One region of the Amycolatopsis sp. lyj-90 genome, then DNA from elsewhere that is predicted to be linked to it. Evidence: riboswitches for the same ligand, from Rfam matches in the RefSeq annotation. Region 1 holds a riboswitch; the other holds the start of a gene.
What was found. A riboswitch is a leader RNA that binds a small molecule or an ion and turns the genes downstream of it on or off. The one in region 1 is predicted to bind S-adenosylmethionine.
Positions count from the first base shown of each region.

Region 1 (6,949 bases):
GGCTCCAACGATTCCGGGCCCGCGGTCCGGCTGGCGGCGAAGTTCCTGGCGGGCTGACGTTTCGGCCCTCGCCGAACCGTGCGTCTTCTACGGTGAACTCATGGAAACGATCGCCTTGGCCGAGGTCGCGGCCGTGCTCGCCGATCCGAGCCGCGCGTCGATGTGCCTCGCGCTGCTCGACGGACGTGCCTGGACGGTGACCGAGCTGGCCGGAGCGGCCGAAGTGGCCGCGTCGACGGCGAGCGAACACGTGACGAAGCTGGCCGAGGCCGGCTTCGTCGTGCGGGTCAAACAGGGGCGGCACAGCTACGTCCGGATCGCCGACCCCCGGGTGGCGGAGCTGATCGAGCATCTGGCGCAGCACGCCGAGCATCGCCCGGTGAAGGGGTTGCGCTCGTCGGTCCGGGTGAAGCGGCTCGAATTCGCCCGGACCTGCTACGACCACCTCGCCGGGACGGTCGGGGTCGCGCTGCGGGACGGGATGCTCACCGCCGGGCTGATCGACGAGGCCGACGGCCTGACGTTGACCGGTCGCGGACGCGAGGTGCTCGGCGCTCTCGGGGTGGAGATCGCCGAAAGCCGCCGTCCGATGCTGCGTGACTGTCTCGATTGGACAGTGCGCCGTGATCATTTGGCGGGCCGGGTCCCCGCGGCGTTACTGTCTCACGGAGTGAGTGCCGGCTGGTTGTCCCGTGAGGGCAACCGCGCGGTGAAAGTCCTGCCCGCGGCGGAGAAACCGTTCGCGGAACTCGGGGTGGACCTGGTGGCCCTGCGGAGTCCGTAAAGGACAGTCTGTAACACAGGCTATCCGGACGGTTTTCGACCGGTACACGAACGAGTGACGACCACCGCCTCACTATTCTGGAGGCCTCACGGCGACCGGACGGGAGGCGACATGGAGCAGCTCCCGCTCGTTCTCGGTACCGGTGGTGCAGTCCTGCTCGTCGCCGTGATCGCCGTCCGCGTGTCGATCCGGGTCGGTCTTCCCTCGCTACTGCTCTACCTGGGCATGGGGGTGCTGCTCGGCGAAGCCGGGTTCGGCATCCAGTACGACAATCCCGAGCTCACCCAGTCGCTCGGCCTCGCCGCGCTGGTGATGATCCTGTCCGAAGGTGGTCTCACCACCCGGTGGACGGCCGTGAAACCCTCGCTGGGCATCGGAATCGCACTGTCCACAGTGGCCGTCGCGGTGAGTATCGCGGTCACCGGCGCGGCCCTGCACTGGCTGCTGGGCCTCGACTGGCGGATGGCGTTGCTGTGGGGCGCGGTGCTCGCCTCGACCGACGCCGCCGCGGTGTTCTCGGTGCTGAGATCGGCGGGGGTCGGGAAGCGGCTCGTCGGCGCGCTGGAGATCGAGTCGGGCATCAACGACGCCCCGGCGTACATCGCCGTCGTCGTGCTGGCCGAGGGCACGACCATCGACTGGTCGCTGCCGCTGCTGGTGGTCTACGAACTCGCCGCCGGGCTGGTCATCGGCCTGGCCTTCGGCTGGATCGGCACGCACGCGCTGCGACGGGCCGCGCTGCCGGCGACCGGCCTGTATCCGCTGGCCACGGTCGCCGTCTGTGTCGTGGCGTACTCGAGCGGGCAGCTGGCGCACGCCTCCGGCCTGCTCGCCACCTACGTCGCCGCCTTGGTGCTGGGGAACTCGAAGCTGCCGCACCGGTCCGACACGCTGTCCTTCGCGGAGGGGCTCGGCTGGCTCGCGCAGATCGGGCTGTTCGTCCTGCTGGGCCTGTTCGCCTCGCCGAGCAGGATCTTCGAGAGCCTGATCCAGGGGCTCGTCGCGGGCGCCGTGGTGCTGCTGCTCGCCCGTCCGCTGTCGGTGGTGCTGTCCGCGCTGCCGTTCAAGATCCCCTGGCGAGAACAGGTGTTCCTGTCCTGGGCCGGGTTGCGCGGGGCCGTCCCGATCGTGCTCGCGCTGATCCCGCTGTCGTCCGGGGTGCCCGGTGCGCAGGAGCTGGTCGACGCCGTGTTCGTGCTGGTCATCGTGCTGACCCTGCTCCAGGGTGCGACGCTGAGCCCGCTCGCGAGAGTGCTCGGGCTGACCCAGCACGCCCAAGCGCACGAGATCGACGTCGACTCCGCACCGCTCGACGAGATGGGCGCCGACCTGTTGCAGGTCCGGATCAATCCCGGGTCGAAGATGCACGGCGTCTACCTGGCGGAGCTGCGGTTGCCGATCGGGGCGACGATCAGCCTGCTCGTGCGCGACGGCATCGGCTTCACGCCCAACAAGGACACCCGGCTCCAGGAACGCGATCAGTTACTCGTCGTGACCACGTCCGACGCCCGTGACGCGGCCGAACGACGCCTCCGGGCCGTCGACCGTGCCGGACGCCTCGCCAGGTGGAAGGGCGAATCCGGCCAATAGGTCACGAGATCGCACCAGTCTTTCGTCGGTTGATCTCAGAAAATTCACTACGAGTTGTTCCCTTTTGTACTCCTTTTGGATTACTTTCCCCGCAATCCACTCCATCGAATGGGTGAGTGTCACGGGGTAAGGAGTACGCAAGGTGACGAAACTTCCTGTGCGGTTCGCCGGCCTGGGGGCCGCCGCCGTCCTCGTCGGGGTGGTTCTCTCGACGCCGGCCGCGGCCGCGGGCGCGTTCCCGGCGTTCGGCCTGCCGTTCGACACCGGCCGGTCGGTCTACTCGGCGGGGATCCACTCGGACAACGGGACCTCCGGCGTGAAGAACGCCATCGACTTCAGCCCGGGTGACAAGACCGTACGCGCCCCGCTCGCGGGCACGGTCCGGATCCAGCACTGCGACGGCGGCGACTGGGTGACCGTCGACCACGACGGCGGCTGGCGGACCGGGTACTACCACATGGAGGGCATTTCGGTCACCGACGGCCAGCGGGTCGTCCCGGGCGACGCCCTCGGCCGGACCGGCAACGCGCTGCCCTGCGGCGGCAGCAGCACCGGCGCCCACGTGCACTTCACCCTGTGGACCCTGCCCGCCGTCGCCAAGGGCGGTGACTCGCGCGACTTCGGCGTCGGAGCGGGCAACTGGAACGGCATGTCCTACGACGAGGTCTCGACCAAGGTCGCCGAGGCCTACGGCGAAGCGGTCGACGGCAAGATCTTCGGCGGCTGGCAGTTCGCCGCGGGCACCGATCAGTACTCGGGTACGGCCACCGAGGTCTCGTCCCGCGCGACCATCCCCCTGCCCGGCCGATTCCGCGTCTGACCTCCCGCAATTAGTCCTCTGGTTGCGGTAGTTGCGCGTGCAAGTACCGCAACCAGAGGACGAAACGCGGGGGTTCTCCTCGGTCGCGGAACGCGTGACCGGCGTCTCAACATCCGGACGAGGGGTGGCTCGATCGCGGGTGCATCCGCTAACTTCGTTCGTAGGTCACGAGTGTCAGCGTCAAGCCCCGGCTAGCTGACCGGCAACCCTCCTTCCGCGGTGGGGTGCCCCGGGTGAGGACCTGGCTCGTCGCGTGGTGCGGCGGGCAAGCGCGGGATCCTCGTCGGGTCCCCAGGCCCGGAGGATGACGATGACTCTCGCTCTCGAACGCACCAGCACCCCCGCCGACATCTCCACCGCTGTCGCGGAAACCGTTGCCACCCGCGAAATCCCGGCCGTGGCGTGTGCCGATCTGCGGGTCCCGCTGGTCACCGGTGGCGACATCGGGTACGCCAACCTCGACCACGCGGCGAGCGCTCCCTGCCTGGACAAGGTGCGCGACGCCGTCGACGAGTTCCTTCCCTGGTACGCCAGCGTCCACCGCGGCGCCGGGTTCGCTTCGCAGGTCTCCACCAAGCTTTACGAGCGGACGCGCGGAATCCTGCGGGACTTCGTCGACGCGCGGTCGACCGACACCGTCGTGTTCACCCGCAACACCACCGATTCCTTCAACCTTCTCGCCCGCAGCCTGCCGAAGCACACGTCGGTCGTCGTGTTCGACACCGAGCACCACGCCGCGCTGCTGCCGTGGAAGGGCCCGAACGTCCGCCGGATCCAGACCCCGCGCACCCGCCTCGCCGCGGTGTCCGCTGTGGACGAAGCGCTCGCGGACTGCCCTCAGGGCCCGCGGCTGGTCGTCATCACCGGCGCGTCCAACGTGACCGGGGAACTGTTGCCGGTCAAGGAGATCTCCGCCGTCGCGCGGCGGCACGGCGCCCGGATCGCGCTCGACGCCGCGCAACTCGCGCCGCACCGCAAGATCTCCCTGCGCAAACTGGACGTCGACTACATCGCGATTTCGGGGCACAAGCTGTACGCGCCTTTCGGCGCCGGTGCGCTGATCGGCCGCGCCGACTGGCTGCGCGCCGCCCAGCCGTACCTCGCCGGTGGCGGCGCGACGAAGCTCGTCACCCGCGACTCCGAAGACTTCGGCGTGGTCTGGAACGCCGGCGCCGAGCGGCACGAAGCCGGTTCTCCCAACACCGTCGGCGTCTACGCGCTCGGTGTCGCCTGCGAGACGCTGGCCGGGAACTGGGACGCGATCGTCGCCCACGAGGACGAACTGCTGGCACGGCTGCGCCGTGGTCTCGCCGGTGTCCCCGGTTTCGCCGAGCTGCGGCTGTTCGACGCGCCCGTCGACCGCGTCGGCACCCTGAGCTTCGTCATCGACGGCTTCGACCCGGGCTGGCTCGCCGCTGTTTTGTCCGCGGAGTACGGCATCGGCGTGCGGGACGGCGCGTTCTGCGCGCACATCGCGACCAAACGGCTCATCTCCGCCGCCGGTTCGACCGGCCAGCAGGCCGTCCGGGTCAGCCTCGGTCTCGGCAGCACCGCCGAGCACGTGGACCGGCTCGTCCTGGCGCTGCGCCAGATCGTCGCCCGCGGCGCCCGCTGGCAGTACGAGAAGCCGGAAGGCCGCTGGGTGCCGGAGAACGACCCGCGGGAGCTTCCCCCGTTCTGCGCCTGACCCACTACTCTCCCCTCGCATGGGGAGCGAGCGACCGCGTTACTGGTTTCCGCTGGCGTTGCTGGGTTTCGCCCAGCTGACGGTGGTGGCCTTGTCCGTCGGCACGGGCCCGGTCGACTACACGGCCTACGGGAACGGTGGCCTGTTGGGATCCGTCCACAGCGTGGAGATGAGCCGTGAAGCCGTGTCCGCCGTTTCGGTCATCGGCATGAGCAGGATGGACGACTGGCTGTTCGCCGTCTTCGCGGTTTACCTCGGCACCGTGCTCTTCTATGCCTTCCGGTCGAAGCGCCTGCCGTGGTGGAAGGTCCTCGCGATCGCTCTCGGCGGGCTGGTCGCCATCGCGCTGGCGGATCTGGTCGGCTACTGGGAACTCGACATGGACGGCGACGCGCGGAGCGCGATCCTGGTGACGCTGGGCCTGGTCCTGCTCGCCTGGCTGGACCGCAGCGTGCTGGTGCTGGTCGTGGCCGCCGCGTTCGTGCTCTGCGCCGTCGTGCTCGCCCAGGGACAGCTCGCGCTGGTGCTGTCGTCGCTGGTCGCGCTCGCCGGGGCGTTCGCGGCCCTGCTGAGCAGGCCGAAGACAGCCGCCGAGGAGACCTGAGCACGCTCCGTGGACAATGGGGGCGTGAGTACAGAGCCCGAAACCGCGCCACCGGCGCCGCCGCTGCCCAAGAAGCGCGTCGCCGTGGTGTTCGCCGTCGCCGCGGTGCTGTGGGGGATCGACCTCCTCACCAAGCAGATCGCGGTGTCCACGCTGGAGGGCAAGCAGCCGGTCGAGTTCCTCGGCGGGCTGGTGTATTTCCAGCTGGTGCGCAACCCCGGTGCGGCCTTCTCGATGGCGACCGGGCTGACCTGGGTGCTCGCGCTGGTCGCGGTGGCGGTCGTGGTCGCCATCGTCTGGCTGGCCCGGCGGCTGCGCTCGGTCGGCTGGGCGATCGGCCTCGGGCTGGTGCTGGCGGGCGCGCTCGGCAACCTGACCGACCGGATCTTCCGGGCCCCCGGCCCGCTGCAAGGACACGTCGTCGACATGATCTCCGCGTTCGCGCCGAACGGGCAGGGCTGGGCGATCTTCAACGTCGCCGACTCCGCGATCTGCGTCGGCGGGGTGCTCATCGTGATCCTTTCCTTGCTGGGCAAGGACTACGACGGATCGTCTACAAAGGACAAGAAGAAGGCGGCGAGCGCATGAGCGCGCGGATGTTGCCCGTTCCCGACGGGCTCGACGGCATGCGCGTCGACGCGGGGCTGGCGAAACTACTGGGACTTTCCCGCACGGTCGTGGCGGAACTCGCCGAATCCGGCGAGATCCTGCTCGACGGCAGGCCCGCCGGGAAGTCGGACAGGCTGGCCGCGGGCGGGCTGCTCGAGGTGACGCTGCCCGATCCGGCCTCGCCCATCGAGGTCGTCGCGGAACACGTCGACGGGATGAAGATCCTGCACGACGACGACGACATCGTGGTGATCTCGAAGCCGGTCGGTGTCGCCGTGCACCCGAGCCCCGGCTGGAACGGGCCGACCGTCGTCGCCGGTCTCGCCGCCGCCGGGCTGCGGATCGCGACGTCGGGCGCGGCCGAACGCCAGGGTGTCGTGCACCGGCTGGACGCGGGTACCACCGGCGTGATGGTCGTGGCCAAGAGCGAGCACGCGTACACCGTGCTCAAGCGGGCGTTCAAGGAACGCACCGTCGACAAGGGCTACCACGCCATCGTCCAGGGCCACCCGGATCCGACGCGCGGCACCATCGACGCGCCGATCGACCGGCACCCCCGGCACGACTACAAGTTCGCCGTCGTCCAGGGCGGACGGCCCAGCGTCACGCACTACGAGGTCGTCGAGGCCTTCCGTGCCGCGTCGCTGGCCCAGATCAAGCTGGAGACCGGCCGCACGCACCAGATCCGCGTGCACTTCTCGGCCCTCAAGCACCCGTGCGTCGGCGACCTGACCTACGGCGCCGACCCGGTGCTCGCGCGCAAACTCGGGCTTTCCCGGCAGTGGCTGCACGCGAAGACGCTCGGCTTCGCTCACCCGTCCGACGGGCGCTGGGTCGAGTTCGAGTCGGAGTACC
Region 1 is NZ_JAJPWP010000002.1:967,378-974,326, reverse strand. Features, by position in the region: gene ACLJPX_RS10420 (penicillin-binding transpeptidase domain-containing protein) at 1-57, shown strand, start outside; gene ACLJPX_RS10415 (ArsR/SmtB family transcription factor) at 101-784, shown strand; gene ACLJPX_RS10410 (potassium/proton antiporter) at 896-2,374, shown strand; gene ACLJPX_RS10405 (M23 family metallopeptidase) at 2,517-3,194, shown strand; SAM riboswitch class IV at 3,358-3,472, shown strand; gene ACLJPX_RS10400 (aminotransferase class V-fold PLP-dependent enzyme) at 3,505-4,881, shown strand; gene ACLJPX_RS10395 (hypothetical protein) at 4,901-5,485, shown strand; gene lspA (signal peptidase II) at 5,510-6,073, shown strand; gene ACLJPX_RS10385 (RluA family pseudouridine synthase) at 6,070-6,949, shown strand, end outside.

Region 2 (6,949 bases), on a different contig from region 1:
GATCTCGATCGACCCGTTCCCGGCGAAGAACACCGTCCCACCAGGGAACTCCTTGTCGATCGCCAAGCCAAGGGTGTCCCGATAGAACGCCGTCGACACGTCGAGGTCCTTCGGGTGGATCAGCACCCTGCTGCTCAGCACGTCCATGGCTCAATCCCTACCCGATGGGTTCAGGCCATCGCAATCGCGGCGATGCCCGCCAGCACCACCACGGACCCGACAAGCCTGCGTACGGCGTTCGCTTCCTTCAAGATCAGCCAGGCCGCCAAGCCGCCGAGGACGATGCTCAACTCCCGCGCGGGTGCGACGAGGCTCACCGGAGCGATCCGGAGGGCGTAGAGGACCAGCAGGTAGGCGATCGGTGAGAACAAACCGACGATGACGATTTCACGCTTGTGCTCGCGCCAGAGCCACGAGACCTCTTCGCGGTCCTTCAGCGCGTACGGCGCCATGAGCAGGCTCTGCACGATCGCACCGGTTCCGAAGTAGACGATCGGCGGGACACCGAGACCGGTGACCGAATGCGCATCCCAGAGTGTGTAGGCGGCGATCGTCAGTCCGGTCAGCAGCCCGTACGCCACGCCCTTGCGGCGAGCGACGCGATCCGCGGCGTCGGCGTGGGCTGGTACCCGACCGGTACCGATGACCAGCACCCCGGCGACCACAAGGAACGCGCCCACCAAACCGAGCGGCCCAGGTCGCTCGCCGAGCAGTACGACGGCCGCGAGCACCGAGATCAGCGGCCCGGTCCCGCGGGCGAGGGGATACACGACGGACAGGTCGCCGACGGCGTATCCCCGTTGGAGGACGACTCCGTAGGTGACGTGGAACACCGCGGTGACCGCGGCGGCGAGCAGCCATGTCCACTGTGGACGTTGCGGCTCCACGGCCAGCGAAACCGCCATGACAGGGATGAGCAGGACCGCGGACAAGCTGTAGTAGGCCCAGACGAACCGGGCTCCGCCACGGCGGATCCGCTTGGCTGCCAGGTTCCAGCCCGCGTGAATGACGGCGGCGGCGATGACGAGGGACAGGGCGGTGGCGTTCACTGCGGACCTTTCACGTTTTCCGCGCATGCGGAAAACACCGGTCCTCCAGGCTTTTGTCCCGTCAGATGAACGGCGGCGCTTCCGGCTCCGCCGATGGTGCCGCTCGGACCTGTCCCGCTTGCCCTGATTGTGTGTTTCGCTGAACGGGCAGGCGGCGGAACCCTAGGCACTACGCTCTCGACCGTACCGCAAGAGCCTCGCCGGAGGCGGCCGAGATCCGCTCCGGGACGGCTGTTAAGCTCGCCCTTCACCGCTGTGTGGCATTCCGTCATGGAGGAAACCCGCGCCGCTTTCACGAGCGCGCAGGGCCGGTCACAGCGCGGCGGTGAAACCACCGAGAGATTCAAGAGGAGCGCCCCCGTGGCCAACATCAAGTCGCAGATCAAGCGCATCACCACCAACGAGAAGGCGCGTCAGCGCAACCAGGCGATCCGGTCCTCGGTGAAGACCGCGATCCGCAAGTTCCGCGAGGCCGCCGACTCCGGCGACAAGGCCAAGGCCCTGGAGCTGCAGAAGGACGCGGCCAAGAAGCTGGACAAGGCCGTGACCAAGGGCGTTCTCCACGCCAACCAGGCCGCCAACAAGAAGTCCGCGCTGGCGAAGCGCGCTAACTCTCTTTAATCGCGCGCTGACGTAAACGCGCCGAAGGGGCGTCGATCCGCTTGTCACTCACGTGGCGCGGGGAGGCGCCCCTTCATCGCGTTTACGTGGGCCTTCGGCCCAAGGGAGGGCGCGCGACTGGTGAAGTCTCGCCGTCGCGCTGGCGCGCTTTCGGCGAGACAGTCCGCCGGTCCGGTTGTCGGGCGCGTTGACCTTCGGGGTTGGTCCGGCGGGTGTGTTAGCGGCTGGGGGTGCCGTGTGCGGCGACGACTTCCAGGACGGCGCGTTCCAACGCGTACTCCGGGTCGGCCGCGGCACCCTTGACCTCGGCGTTGAGCCTGGCGACGATCCGCATGGCGGTGGCGAGACCGTCCTGCCCCCAGCCGCGGGCCTGCCCCTGCGCCTTGCGCACCTTCCACGGCGGCATCCCCAGTTCGCCCGCCATCTGGTTCGGGTTCCCGCGACCCGCGCCGGACACCCGCGCGATCGTCCGGACGGCGTCGGCGAGGGCGTCCGCGACCAGCACGTGCGGAACGCCCAGCTGCATCGCCCAGCGCAGTGACTCCAGCGCCGCCGCCATGTCACCGGCGACGGCCTTCTCGGCGACCGCGAACCCGTTCACGTCCGCGCGGCCCCGGTGGTAGCGGCGGACCGCCTGCTCGTCGACCGCTCCCCCGGCGTCCGCGACGAGCTGGGTCGCGGCCGACGACAACTCGCGCAGATCCGAGCCGACGGCATCGATCAGCGCGAGCACGGCCGCACCGTCGATCTTCCCGCCGACCCGGCGGACTTCGTTGCGGACAAAGGATTCCCGCTCAGCGGCCTTGGTCAGTTTCGGGCACTCGACGACCTCCGCCCCGGCCTTCTTCAACGCCGTGGGAAGCGCCTTCGCGGCCTTGCTCCGGCCGCCTCCGCTGTGCACGACGACGAGCACGATGCCCTCGGCGGGCGCCTTGACGTAGGCCATCACCCCGTCGGCGAGCTCCTGCGAGATGTCGTGCGCGGATTCGAGGACGATCACCCTGCCCTCGGCGAACAACGAAGGGCTGACCATCTCCGCGAGCGCGGGGACTGTGAGGTCCGACACCCGGATCCGAGACAGGTCCGCCGTCGGATCGGCCGCTTTGGCCGCGTCCGAAGCGCTGCGGACCGCGCGTTCGATCAGCAGCTCTTCCTCACCGAGAACCAGGACCAGCGGCGATGGGGCGGAAGCTTGCGTCGTCACGGTGACGATCCTCCCACTCGTCCTCTCGGGTGCTTTGTCCGGTGACGTGTTCCGGGCACGGTGGCCCCACCCGAGCCTCATGTCGTACGGTGTTGGCGAGGCGACGCGCTCTAACGCGTGCCGACAATCGAATACCGCTCATCCAGAGGGGCAGAGGGAACGGCCCGATGAAGCCCCGGCAACCGGCGTCAGCCTGTCATTCCGCGATCGCGGGATAGCTGACGAACACGGTGCCAATTCCGGCCCGCCATGGCGGGGCAGATGAGGAAGGAACCTCGCGATGACCGCAACCCTCGGCACGACCTCCACCACCAAGACCCCGGATCTCGGACCGGCCGTCGAACTGGTGTCGAAGGAAGAGGGACACCGGCAGCCACTCGCCCCCGAATTCGTTTCCGCCGAGGACTTCTCGCCGCTCGAGGTCGCCTACGACTTCGGCCGCGTGCGCCGCGAGGACATCGAAGCCGGGCCGAAAAACATCTGGCGCTACAAGAAGCTCCTTCCTGTTCCCTCGAACGTCGAGGAAATCCCCAACACCGAACCCGGCGCCACCAGGCTCATCCAGGCCGACAGGCTCGCGAAGGCGTTGGGCGTCAAGAAGGTCTGGGTCAAGGACGACACCGGCAACCCGACCCACTCGTTCAAGGACCGCGTGGTCGCCGTCGCGCTGGCCGCCGCGCGCGAGTTCGGGTTCGACGTGCTCGCCTGTCCGTCGACCGGCAACCTGGCCAACGCGGTCGCCGCCGCGGCGGCCCGCGCCGGCTGGCGGTCGGTCGTGCTGATCCCGAAGACCCTCGAGCGCGCCAAGATCCTCACCACCGCCGTGTACGACGGCGACCTGATCGCGGTCGACGGCAACTACGACGACGTGAACCGGCTCGCCACCCAGCTCGCCGCCGAGCAGGAGAGCTGGGCGTTCGTCAACGTGAACGTCCGGCCCTACTACTCCGAAGGCTCGAAGACGCTGGCCTTCGAGGTCGCCGAGCAGCTCGGCTGGCGGCTTCCCTCGCAGATCGTGGTGCCGATCGCCTCCGGTTCCCAGCTCACCAAGGTGGACAAGGGTTTCCGTGAGTTCGGGCAGCTCGGCCTCGTCGACGAGACGCCGTACAAGGTGTTCGGCGCGCAGGCCACCGGCTGCTCGCCCGTCTCGGCGGCGTTCCGCGCCGGCCACGACGTCGTCCAGCCGGTCAAGCCGGACACGATCGCCCGTTCGCTGGCGATCGGCAACCCGGCCGACGGCCCCTACGTCCTCGACGTGGTCAACCGCACCGGCGGTGCGATCGAAGACGTCACCGACGAAGAGGTCGTCGAGGGCATCCGGCTGCTCGCCCGCACCGAAGGCGTCTTCACCGAGACCGCCGGCGGCGTCACCGTGGCGACGGCGAAGAAGCTCATCGAGACCGGCAAGCTCAACCCGGACGAGGAGATCGTGCTCCTGATCACCGGTGACGGCCTCAAGACCCTCGACGCCGTCGAGGACAAGATCGGCCCGAAGGCCACCGTCAGCGCCTCGGCCGACGCGGTCCGCGAGGCTCTCGGCATCTGAGTTCCGGCGGCCCGCCTCAAGAACGAGGCGGGCCGCGGGGCTCACCCCGGCGCGTCAGGGCAAGGCCTCGCGCGTCGGAGACGACCGCCGTGTCGCCGTCCGTGTCCGTCCTGGCGATCGCAGCGCCGACCGCAGCCAGATTGTCCAAAGTGGACTTGTTCGGGTGACCGTAGGTGTTTCCGGCGCCGACACTCACCAGCGCGGCCCTCGGCGCGACGGCGTTGAGGAAATCCGGTGCCGTGTAACGACTTCCGTGATGCGGGACCTTCAGGATCTCGGCACGCAGGTCGGCGCCTTCGGCCATCAGGTCGGCCTGGGCGGCGAGTTCGACGTCGCCGGTCAGCAGCAACCGGCCCGCCGGAGTCCCGGCACGCAGGACCACCGAACCGTTGTTGATCACCGTGCCGTCCTGTTCGAGGACCGAGCGCCGGGTGACGTACCGCGGCCCCAGTACGTCCAGTGTCAGTCCCGGCCAGTCCAGCCGTTGCCCGATCCCCAGTTCCAGCAAGGGAATCCCGCGGCGCGCGGTCTCGTCGGCGACCTGCCGCCAGGCCCAGGCGGGAGCCCGGCCCGGACCGACTGCGACCGCCCCGACCGACCGGCCCTCGAAGACGGATTCGAGGCCTCCGATGTGGTCGGCATGCAGATGGCTCAGCACGATCAGCGGAACGCGGTCCACCCCCAACCTGCTGAGGCATTCGTCCACCGGACCTGGTTCCGGCCCGGTGTCGACCAGGATCGCCCTCCCGGGCTCGGCCGTGGCGAGGACGACTGCGTCACCCTGTCCGACGTCGCAGGCGACGGCGCTCCACGACGCCGGTGGCCACGCCGGGGCCAGCACCCGCACCGGAACGAAGACGAGGAGCCCACCGGCCAAAGCGAGCGCCAGCAGGATCCTGCCGTGACGCAGCCGGATGGCGAGGAGCAGCACGACGAGCAGGCCGGCCACCAGCAGTCCGCCCCACCAGCCATCCGGCCAGTCCACGACCGCTCCCGGCGCGCGGGCGCCATGGCGGGCCACGGTGATGAGCCAGCTCGCCTCGGGTTCGGTCAGGCGGACGAGCAGCCTGCCCGCCGACGGCCACCACGGTCCGACGACGGTCGCGAGCACGCCGAACACGGTGGCCGGGGCGACCACGGGCGCGGCGAGCACGTTGGTCACCACCGAGACGAGACTGACCGATCCCGCCATGCCCGCGATGACCGGCGCCGTCATCACGAACGCGGCCAGCGGGATGGCCAGCCCCTCGGCGTAGCCGGCCGGCACTCCGCGTCCGACCAGCCACTCGGCCCACCTCGGGGCCAGCAGTACCAGCCCGGCCGTGGCCAGCACCGAAAGCGCGAACCCGAAGTCCGCGGCCATCGCGGGATCGGCCACGACGAGCCCCGCCACCGCGAACGCCAGCGCGGGTAGCGCCGAACCCCGGCGCCCCAGTGCGAGCGCCAGCAACCCGACCGCCCCCATCACCCCGGCGCGGAGCACGCTGGGCGCGGGCCCTGCGAGGACCACGAACCCGGCGAGCCCCGCGGCGGCCGCGGCGGCGGACGTCCGCGGCCCGACCCGGAGCACTCGCAGGAGGAGAAGGATCGAGCCGCAGACGATCGCCACGTTCCCACCGCTCACGGCCATCAGGTGGGACATGCCGGAGTCCGTGAACTCGCGCTCGACTCTGGGGGACAGTGTGCTCGTGTCCCCCACGACCAGTCCGGGCACCAGACCGGCCTGCTCCTCGGGGAGGACGGCGCACAGGTCCCGGAGCCCGGTGCGCAGCGATTCCGCGGCTCGCTGCCACCAAGGCGCCGGTCCGAGTGCCGACGGCGGACCTCGCACCGAGAGGACCGCGACCGTCAGTTCGGCCCCCTCTGCCGGTGCGAGCCGTCCGGAGGCGGTGACCTGCTGCCCGGGCAACAGGTCCGTCCACCCCGCGGCGGGAGCGAGCAGCAGGATCCGGCCGGCCGAATCCACCACCCGCTCCGCCGCCACCACGGCGTCCACCGTCGCGGCGATGACCACCAGGCGGGTGCCTGCCCGGCGATCGGCGTATCCGGCGCCGCGGACCGGACGTGGCCGCTCGGTGACCACCACCCTCATGGTGGCGTCGCTCCCCCGTGCGGCGGCGGCACGGAGGTCGTCGTGCTCGGCGGCCCGGATCCGCAGCGCCACCGGACCGGCGGTGAGCACCCCGAGGACCGCTAGCACGCCCAGGCCCGCCACCCACCGGGACGCCGTCCGGCGGGCACGGAGACCGGCTGCGATCGCGAGCACCACGGCGGCCGCACCGCAGAGCATCGTGATCCACCAGCCGCCGAGCAACCCGGAGAGAGTGCCGAGCCAGGCCGTCGCCGCGGCCGGTATCAGCCGCAGATCCTGACCTCGCCACGACGTGGTGTCCACTTCGGACGGATCGGCGGACGGGTTCATCCGACGGACACCAACTCCCGGATCTTCTTGAATTTTGCTTCGCCGATCCCTTCTACGTCACGGAGTTGCTCGACCGTGGTGAACCCGCCGTGCCCGGACCGCCAGTC
Region 2 is NZ_JAJPWP010000009.1:202,420-209,368, reverse strand. Features, by position in the region: gene ACLJPX_RS32125 (VOC family protein) at 1-147, opposite strand, end outside; gene ACLJPX_RS32120 (EamA family transporter) at 171-1,076, opposite strand; gene rpsT (30S ribosomal protein S20) at 1,410-1,670, shown strand; gene holA (DNA polymerase III subunit delta) at 1,888-2,874, opposite strand; SAM riboswitch class I at 3,010-3,142, shown strand; gene thrC (threonine synthase) at 3,155-4,420, shown strand; gene ACLJPX_RS32100 (ComEC/Rec2 family competence protein) at 4,437-6,842, opposite strand; gene ACLJPX_RS32095 (helix-hairpin-helix domain-containing protein) at 6,839-6,949, opposite strand, start outside.
Region 2: linked by a shared signal. The riboswitch ahead of thrC (threonine synthase) and the one ahead of ACLJPX_RS10400 (aminotransferase class V-fold PLP-dependent enzyme) in region 1 are both predicted to bind S-adenosylmethionine.